Regions from separate parts of the Pediococcus sp. M21F004 genome, predicted to be linked through region 1. Evidence: predicted binding sites of a transcription regulator. Region 1 holds the regulator's gene; the other holds the start of a gene.
The links. Region 1 encodes LexA, which represses DNA repair genes until DNA is damaged. Its sites were predicted from a motif close to CNAACANNTGTTNG; they were not measured.

Region 1 (4,221 bases):
TTAGAGTTATGCCAGAAAGGTAGGTTAATCCCACTATAGATAATGAGCCCAGCACAAACTAAAATAAGTAAAATTGGTGAAATTAAATTTTCGCCATTTTGAATGACCATTGAAAGTCTAAGAATGGATAAAATGAGTGCAAAAATTGCCATGATGAACAAAAATAACATAATTATTCCCCTTGTATGGATGTTTTCTTATATTATCGCGCAAAAAAACTGAAAGTACAATCGAGAAAATACGTTATGACGAAGGTTATAGATTGTATTATGAGTATTCTTATTGTTATTATATAGTTAAACTAATGATTGGCGGTGATTAAATGCTGTCTGAACTCAAGATTGGAATGTTGATAAAATGTGTGAATTGTGATGATTTAGATTATCCTTTTGTTGGCAAAATAATAAACATATTAAGCACTAAGCTCGTAGTTGAAATTTTACAAATTGATCGTCGTGACCGTTACAAAGCGACATTAATTCAGTATAATACGGTTGTAGAAGTAAAGGATTGTAAGCATGTTCAAATTGTCCGAGTAGAATTAGATGAGGAAAAGCAGCAGTGAAATGAAGGTTTAAATGATGAAAATTATTGTGGCACCAGATTCTTTTAAAAATAGTATGACGGCTAAACTGGCAACTAAACAGATTGTGGCTGGGTTGAAACAAGCCAAGCAGCAAATTGACATTGTGTCCTTGCCCATGGCAGATGGTGGGGAAGGCACAATGTCAGTGCTTATGGACCACTTGAAGGGAGAACTATATTCTCGTGAAGTTTTGGACGCAATAGGTCGTCCTATTCAAGCCCAATTTGGAATCACAAATAGTGGTGTGGCTGTGATTGATATGGCATCGGCGAGTGGAATTGAACATTTGAATAGTTCTGAGCTTAACCCATTTAGCGCCACAACTTATGGAACTGGGCAACTCATTAAAGCCTGTCTTACTTATCACCCCAAAAAGATTTATTTAGGGGTCGGCGGCAGTGCCACAAATGATGGTGGTGCAGGTGTTGCTATGGCACTTGGGTACCAGTTGTTGAACAAATTTGGAGAACCAATTCCTCTAGGAAATATCGGCTTGGGTGAACTTAAAACGATTGTGACACCTGAAAAAGACGTCCTATCAGTACCGGTAACTGTTTTAAATGATGTGGCGAATTCTCTTTTAGGTCCAGAGGGCGCAACTAATATATTTGGAACACAAAAAGGAGCTTCATCAGATGATAAAAAAATCCTTGAAGAAAATCTCCACCACTTTTCCTTAATAGTTCAGCAAGATTTGAATCTAGATTTTGCAGACGATTGGGGAACTGGTGGTGCAGGTGGTTTGAGCTATGGCTTGAAAACATTTTTTAGCGCACAGCTGACATCCGGTATTAAAACAATCTTGGAATTACTAGATTTCAAAAAAGATTGTGAAGACGCAGATTTTATAATTACCGGGGAAGGGTCATTTGATACGCAGTCAAAAAATGGAAAAGTTCCATTTGGAATTGCTGAAATGGCTTTGCAAATAAATCCTAAGTGTCAGGTAATTATTTTAGCAGGGAAAGTTTCCTCGAATTTAGGTGACTTACCTAAAAATATCACACTGGTTAAAAATATAAATGACGGTCAAAAGTTGGTTGATCAGACGTTAAGTAGGGGACCTGAAAACATTCGTCAGGCAAGTGAATGGTTAGCTAAAAACTTTCTCTTTTGATCTAAATTAAATGGGCTTCAATAAAGATAGAAAAAACTAACTTTATTGAAGCCCATTATTTATTTTAATAAATTTGATCTCTGTATAAGCCAACGACGCGACCAAGAATACTGACGTTATCTAAAATAATTGGTGCCATCGTATCATTTTCAGGTTGTAAACGAATATGATCTGATTCTTTAAAGAATCGTTTGCAAGTGGCTTCATTTTCTTCAGTCATTGCAATCACAATGTCGCCATTATCTGCAGAAGTTTGTTTGCGCACAATTACTTGGTCACCATTTAGAATACCAGCCTGAATCATACTTTCACCACGGATATTTAGCATGAACAAGTCCCCGTCCTCATGCTCAAATTCTGGTGGTAAGGGAAAAAAGTCAGTGGCTTCTTCAACTGCTAAGATAGGTTCTCCGGCAGTGACAGTTCCTAATACTGGGATTTTGTTAGGTGTTACACTAACGCCCAGTTCTTCTAAACCAGCAGGTGTAATTTCTAAAGCCCGTGGTTTTGTAGGATCCTTTTGTAGAAGCCCTTTTTTTTGCAATCTTTCAATATGGCCATGTACAGTAGAAGTAGAGGATAAGGAAACAGCTTCGCCAATTTCTCGGACGGTCGGAGGATATCCTTTTTCGTTTACTTTATCATATATGAACCGAAGCACAGCAAATTGCTTGCTTTCAGATGTTTTTGACATTGTGAGCACCTCGCGTTTTCTTGCTTTCATTTTACCATATGTAAATTTAGTATTCAAACAAACGTTCGGGTTTGTTTTTTTGAAAAAAAGTCATTAACAGTGTAGAATTATGTATAAAGAAATCGGGAGTGATTAAATTGACTAAATCAGATGAAGAATTTCAGAAGTTAATCAAACGGATTAATGAACTAGCACATAAAGCAAAAAGTGACGGATTAACAGATTTGGAAATTATTGAGCGAAAAGATCTGCGTCAAAGGTATTTAAAACGGTTTAGAGAAGGCTTTAAGAGCCAAGTTGAAATGATGCAGGTTTTTGACAAGAGCGGTAAGGAAGTTACACCCGAAAAGGTGAAAGAAGTTCAACGTAAAAAGGGTCTTCGTGATGATTAAAATTTATCATTTAGTTTTGTAATAATCATTTAATCTTTTCTTATTTAAATTTAATGATAGAATAAGAGGTACTGATAGATAAATCAGATCGACCTCTTTTATTTTACGAAGTTTTTGTGTACTATAGAGTAGTATACATAATTGATAGGAGGTTAGGACATTGTCAACAGGAATTTGGATTTTAATCGTCGTTATTGCGGTATTAGTCGGAGCAGTAGGTGGTTTCTTTGCTGCTCGTAAATATATGGAAAGCTATCTTAAGAATAATCCTCCAATCAATGAAGATATGTTACGAACTATGATGTTGCAAATGGGACAAAAACCATCACAAAAGAAGTTACATCAAATGATGACTTCTATGCAGAACCAATCTAAACATCAAAAATAGTTTTAGACAGATTTTATGAATGATAAAGGACAAAGATTATTTTTTGTCCTTTTTTTGTTGCCAAAAAATGCGCAGATTTTATAATCAAGTTAGCCACCTTGTAAAAATGGTCAAATAAAAAGACGCCAAGACGAAAAAATCAGGTATCATTGAAGTTCCTACACTAAACAATGAAAGAGGTTTTCGTCTTGGCGCAAGAACAGCTTACCATATCTCACTCAAAGGGTCATCATTTAACACCAATTGAACGTGGAAAAATTGCGGGATTGCTTGCTGCAGGCAAATCTGCTCGTCAAATTGCGACGGAACTTGGTGTTTGCCATCAAACTATCAATAACGAACTCAAACGTGGCTGTGTTCAACAGGTAAAGAAGATTAATGGTAAAGAACAGTACTTCAATATCTATGCTCCTGATACAGCTCAAATTCGTTATGAAATGAATCGTCAGCACTGTCATCGACCATTAAAATTCAAACACATTACTAATTTTTTGGCCTACTTTGATGATCATTTCCATCAAGATCATTGGTCACCTGATGCAGCAGTTGGCTTCGCCCACAAACATCATTTATTTAAGCGTACAGAGATGGTCTGCACTAAGACCCTCTATAACTATATTGATGCGCAATTATTAGAAATCCGCAATCTTGATTTGCTTGAGAAAACCAGACGGCGTACGAAACATCACTGGTCGCATAAACATCGACGTTTGATTGGTAAAAGTATTGAAGAACGACCTAAGCGTGTCGACAAGCGCAATGAATTTGGCCACTTTGAAATTGATACCGTGGTTGGTAAACGTAGTGGCCATGAAAGTGTCCTATTGACCTTCACTGAACGTAAAACTCGTTTTGACTTTATTCGTTTGATTGAAGGCAAAGATGCTGACTCCGTAGCCTATGCCATTAAAGGGATTTGTGCTGAATTTGGTGATCTGATCAAATCCGTTACCGCTGACAATGGAACGGAGTTCACAACCTTGGAAGAAGCTTTAACTGGCATTGCTGATATCTATTATGCCCATCCGTATAGTTCTTCTGAAC
Region 2 (4,221 bases), 340 kb from region 1:
ATAAGAATCTACCCGTATCACCAATAATTCCGGTGTAAAGTGCCTGAGCAGCCTTCGCATTTAAAGTCAGCTCATGTTTAAATTGATGGTAAAGATCAAAAATCATTTCTGAACTGCTTGAAGCACTTGGAACCACCCAAGCCAAATCACCATATGGATCATCATTGGGATGATGGTCAATTTTAATTAATTCCTGCCCATTGGTATACCGATTATCATCAACCCGTGGTGGATTAGCAGTATCTGTGACGATTACTAAAGCATCATCATAATCATCATCGTCGGCCGTATCCATCTCACCAATCCATGATAAGCCACCTACTTGTTTTCCAACTGCTAAAACAGTCTTCATTGGAAAAGAAGCATGAATAATTTCTGCCAAACCAATTTGAGAACCAATTGCATCTGGATCTGGCCGTTGATGGCGATGAATAATAATGCGTTGATGTTTTTTTATTTGTTCAAATATTTCCTGTTGCAGAGTCATAATTTCTTCTTTCTATCCTTGACTAGTTTTTTGAGATTTGCCAAGTTTTCACTTCTTCCCAGTATACTAGCTTTTGCGGTTAAACACAAAGCCGAAAATCAATCTGATTTAAATAACGGTAAAGTAATGTTTTCAAAATTTATACTAGCCAAATTTGTCATTGTTATACCCAACAATCTGATTCCTCGCTGACTGTCACCAAACTCCTCAAAAAGCTGACGTGCGTAAAATAGATACGCTTCCTCACTATTCTCAATAAATTCCGTCAAAGTCTGTCGCTTAGTGATGGTCTCAAAATCCGCATAGCGCAACTTGAGAACTAAGGTTTTACCGTGCTTTTGCCTTTTTTTCATTGCAATGGCGACGTTTCTTGCCAAATTACTAAGTTCATTTTCTACCTCATTATCCGTTGTTAAATTCGGATTATAGGTACTTTCCTTACCGATCGATTTTCGTTCCCGTAAATATTCAATTGGGCGGTCATCAGAACCTCGCACGTGGTGATATAACGCATCCCCGAATCTTCCAAAATTATGAATCAAATATAATTCACTTTTTTGATACAGGTCTTTACCGTTGAAGATTTTCAATTCATGCATTTTGGGGACCGTTTTTTTACCAACCCCACGGAACTTTTCAATTGGTAACTTATCTAGAAACTCTCGGACATCTTCTGGTAAGACGACTGCAACGCCGACCGGTTTCTGATATTCAGAAGCCAGCTTAGCAAGAAACTTGTTGTACGAAATTCCCGTTGAGCAAGTCAGTTTAGTCTTGGCAAAAATTTCGCTTTGAATCTGATGAGCAACTTCCACTGCACTCTCAATATCCTTCTTATTATCCGTTACGTCTAGATAAGCTTCATCGAAGGCAATCGGTTCAATCTTGTCAGTATATTCATGAAAGATTTCATGGATTTGATCAGAGACGGCCCGATATAATGTGAAATTGGGAGTTTGAAAAACTGCTTTTGGACATAATTCCAACGCTTTTTGAGCACTCATTGCGGAATGAACACCTGATTGCCGCGCTAAATAATTTGCCGTTGCAACTACCCCTTTACCCCCAGTTTTACGAGGATCTCGAGCTATGATAAGTGGCTTTTTTCGAAGTTCTGGTTGTTCCCGTTCTTCTATTGAAGCATAAAAAGCATCCATATCAACATGAATGACTTTGCGAGAAGTATTAATATTAATGGGAAGAATTGCGTCGTTTTGAGCCATTTCATCACCTAATTTTAAGTCTTAACACTTTGCTTTTTCCTTAAACAATAAATTTGGTTTCTTATTTAGTTTAATCGAACGTACGTTTGAAAACAAGCTAAACAAAACAAAAAACGATCAATCAACTGCTTGTTGATTAATCGTTCCAATTTTTTAATGTTTGGTTGCACCAAAAATCCAGGTTCGATGATCTCGTGCCAATAATTCTTGCGAAGCCTTTGGTCCCATTGTGCCACTAATGTAATTAGGAAAATCAGCTTTTTGACTATCCCAATTTTGACGAACGACATCAACAATTCGCCAAGCTTGGGCAACTTCATGCCAATGAGCAAAATTAGTGCGATTACCATCTAAAGCATCGTGAATGAGTTTTTCATATGCTTCCGGTACCTTTGCTTTCTCAGCAGCTGTCTTATGATATTCCAAATGAATTGGCATTATCCCATAACCTTGATTACCATTTTTGACATTGAGATCAAGTTGATAGCCTTGGTCCGGTTCAACATAAAGCGTAAGAACGTTTTGGACAAGATTTGTATCTTGATCCCCCACAGCCTTAAAAATATTGTCAGTAGTGTCTTTGAAAACAATATTAATTTGTGTTAATTTTCGTGCAAGACGTTTCCCAGTTCTGATGTAAATTGGAACCCCAGATAAATCGCCATTAGTAGTTTCCAACTTCCCAGCCACAAATGTTTCAATCTGTGATTGTTCATCGGTTCCTTCTTCATGTCGGTAATCTGATTGTTCATGATCGGCATCTTCATCATACTGACCACGAACAAAGTTTTTTGAAGCCTCTTCTGGTGAATAAACCTTGATATTTTCCAAAGCTTCCACCTTTCGATCTCGTAACTCTTTAGCTGTGTATTCACTAGGCTTTTGCATAGTAAGTAATGAAATGATTTGCAGAATATGATTTTGTACCATATCTCGCAGTGCACCAGCCGTTTCATAATATCCAGCCCGTTCCTCAACACCTAACGATTCTGCCAATGTTATCTGAATATTATCAATATGTTCCTTATTCCAAAGCGATTCAATAATTGAATTTCCAAATCTCAGTGCTGCAATACTTTGAACAGCCTCTTTACCCAAATAATGATCAATTCGATAAATTTGATCTTCAGAAAATGCAGATGAGATGTCGTCATTAAGTTCTTTAGCCGTTTTAAAATCACGACCAAATGGTTTTTCAATGATCAAGCGATTATAGCCATGATCCGTAATTAACTTTTCAGACTTTAAATGACCTGCAATTGTTCCAAAAAATCTAGGAGCCATTGCTAAGTAATAAATTCGATTTCCATTGAGATCGTACTTCTCATCTAATTTGTCAGCCAATTTTCGTAGGGCCACATAATGTTCTGTATCATTGACATTATGAGATTGATAATAAAAGTGGCTGGCAAATTTTCGGGCAATCTCACTGTTTGTCCGTTCAGACTCATGCCCATCATCTGCGATGGCATTCATAACAACTTCATGATAATGATCATTGGTCCAAGGACGACGTGCCGTCCCGATCACAGCAAAATTATCTTTTAAATAGCCTTTTTCATACAAACGAAATAATGAAGGATATAATTTACGATAGGCTAAATCACCCGTTCCTCCAAAAATTATAAACAACGCTTGCTGTGTCATTTCATTTGCCTCTCTTTCACAATATGATTCCGCTTTAATTATGAAACTTTCGTTTTAAATACACAACTTTTTACACCTAAAAAAAAAGATTTGAAACAAATATGTCTCAATCCCTTTTAAATTAACTAATTATTCTTTATTTGCTGCTTCATCAGTTGACTTCTGAGCATCATCAGCGTCTGGAGCTTCTTTAACATCTGGTGTTGCTTCAGCTTCTGAAGTAGAAGTAGCTTCCTTGGCTGCTGGTTGCACAGCTTCAACATGATCTACACGCATAATAGCGCTACGGTCAAAAACCAAGTAAATGCCATCACAGTCTAAAGTAACTGTTTTTGCATCTTCATCAATTGAATCAACAACGCCATGTAAACGACCGATTGTGACAATTTTGTCACCAACTTGAAGTTTGCTCATCATATCTTGATGTTTTTGTTGTTGTTTCTTTTGTGGACGAATCATCATGAAATACATTAATCCAAAAATCAAAATAATGAAGACAATTGTACCTGCGCCTCCACCTAAACCTGCATTTGCTGCTAATAACAATATAAACACCTCATTTTCTTTATCTTAACTGTATCAAATATTAGCGTTTACTTCCAGTATATTTAAAAATTCTTTGCATCTTCTTTATTGTACCCATATTCTTCAAAAAAGTTTTCTCTGAATTCAAGCAAGTTATCATCCATAATCGCTTGGCGAACCTGTTTCATAAGGTGCACCAAAAAGTAAGTATTATGAATACTTGTCAACCGAATTCCAAATGATTCATTTGTTTTTATCAAATGACGGACGTAAGCACGCGTATAATTTTTGCAAGTATAACACTGACAGTTATCATCTAGCGGTGTGAAATCACGAGCA

Region 2: dinB (DNA polymerase IV) is a predicted target of LexA. The motif match lies at 1,786-1,799, and genes of this name have one in related genera.

Annotation. Positions count from the first base shown of each region.
Region 1 covers NZ_CP177314.1:293,124-297,344, forward strand. Annotated here, with positions in the region: gene ACLHK8_RS01615 (hypothetical protein) at 1-170, opposite strand, end outside; gene ACLHK8_RS01620 (hypothetical protein) at 323-565, shown strand; gene ACLHK8_RS01625 (glycerate kinase) at 579-1,703, shown strand; gene lexA (transcriptional repressor LexA) at 1,768-2,397, opposite strand; gene ACLHK8_RS01635 (DUF896 domain-containing protein) at 2,535-2,789, shown strand; gene ACLHK8_RS01640 (YneF family protein) at 2,950-3,177, shown strand; gene ACLHK8_RS01645 (IS30 family transposase) at 3,348-4,221, shown strand, end outside.
Region 2 covers NZ_CP177314.1:2,043,275-2,047,495, reverse strand. Annotated here, with positions in the region: gene ACLHK8_RS10175 (DHH family phosphoesterase) at 1-487, opposite strand, end outside; gene dinB (DNA polymerase IV) at 586-1,710, opposite strand; gene zwf (glucose-6-phosphate dehydrogenase) at 1,864-3,357, opposite strand; gene yajC (preprotein translocase subunit YajC) at 3,487-3,906, opposite strand; gene tgt (tRNA guanosine(34) transglycosylase Tgt) at 3,966-4,221, opposite strand, start outside.